Regions from separate parts of the Bacillus aerius genome, predicted to be linked through region 1. Evidence: a T-box and tRNA genes for the amino acid it is inferred to sense, from the RefSeq annotation. Region 1 holds a T-box; the other holds one or more tRNA genes.
The links. The T-box of region 1 lies ahead of M2353_RS12965 (valine--tRNA ligase). A T-box ahead of a tRNA ligase gene usually reads a tRNA of that ligase, here a tRNA-Val.

Region 1 (3,495 bases):
GAGAAAGCCAGTACACGTATTATCTCATGCCATGGCTGACCAATGAAAAGAGAGAAGAGCAGGACGATAAACATGAATATTTATTTCAAGAGATTGCAAGACTTCATAAACGAACAGAAGTCATGATGGACATTACTGAGCAGGAAATAGAGGCTCACTACACCCAAATGAAAAGCAAATGGGAAACAGAGAAAGACATGTATGAACGATTTATCGAGCGGGCAGAACAAACATGGTATATGTCGCCATTTGAGCTGGCTGCTGCTATGTATTTTTCAGAAGCGATGTCTGCAAGTGAATTTGCACTTGAACGTTTAGAGGATTGGCATGAGGAAATGAAAGACCAAGAGACGACACGTATTGTGTTAAACCATGGGCAATTGTCAATCCATCATTTTTTGTACAATGATGTAGGTACAGGACATTTCACCAATTTTGAGAGGTCCAAAAAGGCTGCCCCCATTTATGACCTTTTGACCTTTTACTATCGCACATTCAAAACCTACCCTACTCCTTGTCCTGAATGCACATCTTTGTTTTATACGTATCAAAAGGGAAATCCACTTCGTGAGGAAGAGATTCATTTGTTCTTGAGCTACCTCGCTTATCCGCAGAGTTTGTTTGATACGGTGAAAGCCTATGAAGCAGGCGGACAGGATGAGATGGAAAGTTGTCAGGAGCTGTTAAGGGCGTATTGGCAAATGAAAAATTCTGAGCCGACCGTCATGAAAATACACGAAATTGAGCAGGCTAGACGCCTTGAAGAAGAACAAAATGCCTCGTCATCAGAAGAGTGACGAGGTTGTTTGCTGTTGCGCTATGAAATGTCTAACGAGGGACCTATACATAAGAGTGAGCCTGCAGCTTTCAGCTCTCTTAAAACCAATCAAGGTGAAAGGCACAGGCGAGAAATATAAGAATTCCTAAGATGAGGACGTCAAATGTTGTGGGAAAAATGATCGTGCGAAAGCCTTGAAATATGGCAATCGGGAGAACGACTTGGGAGGCAACTGCCCGAATTTGTCTAAGCCATGGGGGGAGTGTGTAAGGATTGATCTTTTTCAAAATAAAACGCCCTCCTTCTTTATTTTGTTATTATCATATGGGCAAAGAGGCAAAGGGTGCCTGCCCAATTTGTATAAAGAAGAAGAAAAGCGGAAAAGATGATTGACGAAAACAAAAGGCATTTAGTAATATTAATAAAAGATGAGTATAAGCTGATGAACGTGATATATCGTAAGCGTGGATCAGGAAGAGTACGAGCAAGACCCTAAAGAGAGGGAAACCAATAGCTGAAAGGTTTTCTAGGATGCACTTGTTTGGAAGGTCGCCTGTGAGCTTAATTTCTTGAAACATGTAGTAGAGAAATTCGGGAGATCCCCGTTATCCTTTAGAGAGTACGGGACACGTCTAAGTGTTTCGTGAAAAAAGGTGGTACCGCGAAAAAGCTTTTTCGTCCTTTTACAAGGATGAAAAGGCTTTTTTTATGTTTCATCAGCCGAAAAAATGTGGAGGTAACACAAATGGGAACAAATAATCAAGAAATGCCAACAAAGTACGATCCAAATGCGATTGAAAAAGACCGCTATACGTACTGGCTTGAAGGGAAATTCTTCGAAGCACAAAATGACAAAACGAAAGATCCATATACAGTCGTCATTCCTCCACCAAACGTGACAGGAAAATTACACTTAGGGCATGCTTGGGATTCAACCCTTCAAGACATCGTGACTCGTATGAAACGGATGCAGGGCTATGATGTTTTATGGCTGCCAGGAATGGACCATGCGGGTATTGCAACACAAGCCAAGGTAGAGGCGAAGCTTCGCGAAGAAGGTGTGAGCCGCTATGATCTCGGACGTGAAAAATTTGTAGAAGAAACGTGGAAGTGGAAAGAAGAGTATGCCGATTTTATTCGTAGCCAGTGGGCGAAAATGGGTCTAGGTCTAGACTATTCGCGTGAGCGTTTTACATTAGATGAAGGCTTGAATAAAGCGGTCCGCCAAGTGTTTGTTCAATTGTATGAAAAAGGATTGATCTATCGCGGAGAATACATCATTAACTGGGACCCAGCAACAAAAACGGCCCTTTCTGATATTGAAGTCATCTACAAGGATGTGCAAGGTGCGTTTTATCACTTGAGATATCCGCTTGCAGATGGATCAGGTTCGATTGAAATTGCGACAACAAGACCTGAAACGATGCTGGGAGATACGGCAGTCGCTGTACATCCTGAAGATGAACGCTATCAGCATTTGATTGGGAAAACAGTTGTTTTACCAATTACAGGCCGAGAGATTCCAATCGTCGGGGATGACTATGTTGATATGGAATTTGGATCAGGAGCTGTAAAAATAACGCCGGCTCATGACCCGAATGACTTCGAGCTTGGAAACCGTCATAACCTAGAGCGCATTCTTGTGATGAATGAAGATGGCACAATGAATGGAAATGCGCTTCAATACAAAGGAATGGACCGCTTCGAATGTCGTAAACAGCTTGTGAAAGATCTTCAAGAAGAAGGCGTTTTGTTCAAAATTGAGGACCACATGCATTCAGTTGGTCACAGTGAGCGTAGTGGCGCTGTAGTGGAGCCATATTTATCAACACAATGGTTTGTGAAAATGCAGCCGCTCGCAGATGAAGCCATCAATCTGCAAAAAGGTGATGAGCAAGTTCAATTTGTTCCAGACCGATTTGAAAAGACGTATTTACACTGGATGGAAAATATCCGTGACTGGTGTATTTCTCGTCAACTATGGTGGGGACACCGCATCCCGGCTTGGTATCATAAAGAAACGAAGGAAGTATACGTGGGACTTGATGCGCCAGAAGATATTGAAAACTGGGAGCAAGATAACGATGTACTTGATACATGGTTTAGTTCAGCGCTTTGGCCTTTCTCTACAATGGGCTGGCCAGATGCAGAAAGTGAAGACTTCAAGCGCTACTACCCAACCAATCTGCTTGTAACAGGCTATGACATCATCTTCTTCTGGGTATCTCGTATGATCTTCCAAGGTCTTGAATTCACAGGAGAAAAACCGTTCAAAGATGTCCTCATTCACGGTCTTATCCGCGATGAACAAGGGCGTAAAATGAGTAAGTCACTTGGCAACGGAATTGATCCAATGGAGGTCATCGACAAGTACGGAGCGGATTCATTGAGATATTTCTTAGCGACTGGAAGCTCTCCAGGTCAAGATTTACGTTTTAGCTTTGAAAAGGTTGAATCCACTTGGAACTTTGCGAACAAAATTTGGAACGCATCCCGTTTTGCTCTCATGAATATGGATGGTTTAACGTACGATGAGCTTGATTTGACAGGAGAAAAATCAGTTGCTGATCAATGGATTTTGACACGCTTAAATGAAACAATTGAAAGTGTCACACAGCTTGCTGACAAGTATGAATTCGGTGAAGTGGGCAGACATTTATACAACTTCATTTGGGATGATTTCTGTGATTGGTACATTGAAATGGCGAAACTTCCGC
Region 2 (3,495 bases), 2.4 Mb from region 1:
TAAACTGAGGAACAAGACATCGATTAAATAGAGCTGTGCCATTCTAGAGGAAGTGGCAGCACTGCGAAAAGGTGCTTCATTGGAACCGGACGTTGATAGATGAACATCACACAATGCAGAAACGCTTGTATGCCCTGGATGCGTTAAAGCAATGGTTTTCACTTCATTTTCTTTGGCGAGCTGAAGGGCTTGGATGATGTCTAACGTTTCTCCAGAAAAGGATATACCGAACACAATGTCATTCTTTCCAGCATTTGCGATGACCGTAGATGCGATGTGCATGTCAGTAAAGGCTGTAGCTGCATAATTGATTCTGAGAAATTTCTGCTGGGCATCAGCTGCGACGATGCCAGATGCACCCACACCGATAAAATGGATTTGGTTTGCATTCAGTAGCAGTTGAACAGCTTTTTCTAAAGCTTCTACATTTAAAATAGAGGCTGTATCTTTGATCGATTGAATGGTGTTTCCTGCTGTCTTTTGAATAATGGATTGAAGTGGTTCATCTTGTTCGATATCCCGGTAGCCTTGTTTATCAGTGTGCATTAAGTCTCCAGCGATCCGCATTTTCAAATCGTGATAGCCATCCAGCCCGAGAGACTTACAGAGGCGGATGACGGCAGAGCTGCTTGCGCCGGCAGCCTGACTGATTTCATGCACTGTGCTTTTAATGACTTTGTCAGGATGGGCAAGGATATAGTCTGCAATGATTTTTTCAGATTGGGGAAGCTTTGATTTCATTGTGTGTAGTAGGGTGAGTCCGCCTGCTGACATGAGTTTCCTCCTTTAAGATTGATGACGTAAGATGGCTTTGTCGATGTGACCATCTGCTTTGTTGAGCAGGTCTTTGGCTGTCTTTTTATCTGTTTTGGTTTGGAGCATGACGATGGCTGTTTTAACTTCTAAATCGGCTGCTTCAAGGGCTTTTACGGCTTGTTCGTAGGAAGCATTGGTCACATGCTGAATGATGGTGATGGCGCGTTCTTTCAGTTTATGATTGCTTACTTTTACATCTACCATCAGGTTTTCATATACTTTGCCTTGTCTGATCATGACAGAGGTGGAAAGCATATTTAAAATCATTTTATGAGCGGATGCGGCTTTCATTCGTGTTGACCCAGTGATGGCTTCTGCTCCTACGACGACTTCAATGGCGCAGTCTGCTAGTTCGCTAATCTCTGCTTGTTCATTGCAGCTGAGGGCTACTGTTTTTGCTCCAATGGTTCTAGCATAGTTTAAAGCGCCAATGATATAGGGTGTTCTACCGCTCGCCGCGATGCCGACAACTGTATCTTTTGATGTCAGGTGGATGTGTTCTAAATCTTTTTGACCAGCTTCTTCACTGTCTTCCACATCTTCTGCTGCATGTGAAAAGGCAGAGTCGCCACCGGCCATGATGCCTACGATGACATCAGGTGAAATGCTATAGGTAGGTGGACATTCGACCGCATCCATTACCCCAATTCTGCCGCTTGTTCCAGCGCCTAGATAAATGAGTCTGCCCCCATTCGAGATGGATTCAAAGGCAAAGTCACTTGCTGTCTTTACGTCTGGAAGGACACGGTTGACGGCTTCAGCGACCTTCATATCTTCCGCATTTATCATTTGGAGTATTTCTAGCGGGCTTGCTTGTGAAATTCTCATGGTGTTAGGGTTTCTTGATTCTGTTGTCAAAGAACGCAGTTGAGATGGCTGCATGTGACATACCTCCTTATTTCTTCATTTTCAGTATATTGAGTATGACATGAAATTTCAATATTATATTTAAATACTGAAATTATATTTCAGTCGAAATGTTGTGCTGATGAGGGTTTAATAGTTAGAAAATAAAAAAAATAAAAATCCCCTTTACAAAAGGGGGACAACCTGTATATAATAACTTTTGTCAGCTTCACGGAAACAGTAAACTTGACAAACTGGCCCGTTGGTCAAGCGGTTAAGACACCGCCCTTTCACGGCGGTAACACGGGTTCGAATCCCGTACGGGTCACCATCATGTGGAGGATTAGCTCAGCTGGGAGAGCATCTGCCTTACAAGCAGAGGGTCGGCGGTTCGAGCCCGTCATCCTCCACCATATGCCGGTGTAGCTCAACTGGTAGAGCAACTGACTTGTAATCAGTAGGTTGGGGGTTCAAGTCCTCTTGCCGGCACTGTTTTTCTTTTATCAATTCCATATGTGGAGGGGTAGCGAAGTGGCTAAACGCGGCGGACTGTAAATCCGCTCCCTCCGGGTTCGGCGGTTCGAATCCGCCCCCCTCCACCATTTTTGGGCTATAGCCAAGCGGTAAGGCAACGGACTTTGACTCCGTCATGCGTTGGTTCGAATCCAGCTAGCCCAGTTAAGACACCTTTTTTAAAAAGGTGTCTTTTTTTTATTTTGACGATTGGAATGTATAACTATTCAAAATATTGTTGAGTTGAGTCAGAAGGCACCGAGAAAGTAAAATATAAGCATGAACGGAAAGGGGATGTACATATGGGAGATCAAAAGAAGGTCACAATTGTTGGGGTGCCGATGGATCTCGGTCAAATGAGAAGGGGCGTCGATATGGGGCCGAGTGCCATTCGCTGTGCTGGTGTAAAAGAAAAATTGGAATCGCTTTCATTTGATGTCGAAGATCTAGGGGATATTCCCGTTGAGCAAAGGGATGATGAGAAAGGTCTCTATACAAGTGAAAAACTGAAAAACTTAACGGAGAATGCTGGCGCAAACCAGCTTCTTGCTGAAAAGGTTAGCAGTATTGTGCAGTCAGGTTCGTTTCCGCTGATTTTAGGCGGGGATCATAGCATTGCAATTGGTACACTAGCCGGTGTAGCTAAGCATTATAAAAGTTTGGGTGTCATTTGGTATGATGCGCACGGTGATTTAAATACAGAGGAAACTTCTCCTTCTGGAAATATTCATGGGATGCCGCTCGCTGTCAGTCTCGGCTTTGGGCATGCTGATTTAATCAATATTGGCGGTTATACACCTAAAGTAAAGCCTGAGAATGTGATCTTGATTGGTGCTCGTTCTTTAGATGAAGGAGAGCGGGCATTGATTAGAGAAAAAGGCATTAAAGTGTATACGATGCATGAAATCGATCGATTAGGGATGACGAGAGTAATGGAGGAAGCCATTGCGTATTTAAAAGAAAGAACAGATGGTGTTCATTTGTCGCTTGATTTAGATGGGCTAGATCCTGCAGAGTGCCCTGGCGTGGGAACGCCGGTTGCTGGCGGCATCAGTTATAGAGAGAGTCATCTTGCAATGGAGCTTTTAGAGGAAGCAGGGATTTTGACATCTGCTGAGTTTGTTGAGGTGAATCCGGTATTAGATGAGAAAAATAAAACAGCAGAAGCGGCAGTTGCATTAATTGGTTCTTTAATGGGTGAAAAGCTATTATAGAGCGGGACTTGTTCCCGCTTTTTTTAAATTTTGGGGAAATTTAAGGATATGTTAAGGTTTTTACCGGCTGATAAGCGTAACATGCTGTCAAAAATTTGTTACACTA

Region 2: it has a tRNA-Val gene. The T-box ahead of M2353_RS12965 (valine--tRNA ligase) is inferred to sense a tRNA for this amino acid. The anticodon was not compared.

Annotation. Positions count from the first base shown of each region.
Region 1 covers NZ_JARYHO010000001.1:2,499,530-2,503,024, reverse strand. The annotation lists gene ysxE (spore coat protein YsxE) at 1-797, shown strand, start outside; gene M2353_RS12970 (hypothetical protein) at 877-1,065, opposite strand; T-box leader at 1,235-1,464, shown strand; gene M2353_RS12965 (valine--tRNA ligase) at 1,524-3,495, shown strand, end outside.
Region 2 covers NZ_JARYHO010000001.1:76,123-79,617, forward strand. The annotation lists gene M2353_RS00470 (MurR/RpiR family transcriptional regulator) at 1-774, opposite strand, end outside; gene murQ (N-acetylmuramic acid 6-phosphate etherase) at 787-1,698, opposite strand; tRNA gene M2353_RS00480 (tRNA-Glu) at 1,919-1,993, shown strand; tRNA gene M2353_RS00485 (tRNA-Val) at 2,000-2,075, shown strand; tRNA gene M2353_RS00490 (tRNA-Thr) at 2,079-2,151, shown strand; tRNA gene M2353_RS00495 (tRNA-Tyr) at 2,180-2,264, shown strand; tRNA gene M2353_RS00500 (tRNA-Gln) at 2,269-2,340, shown strand; gene rocF (arginase) at 2,478-3,389, shown strand.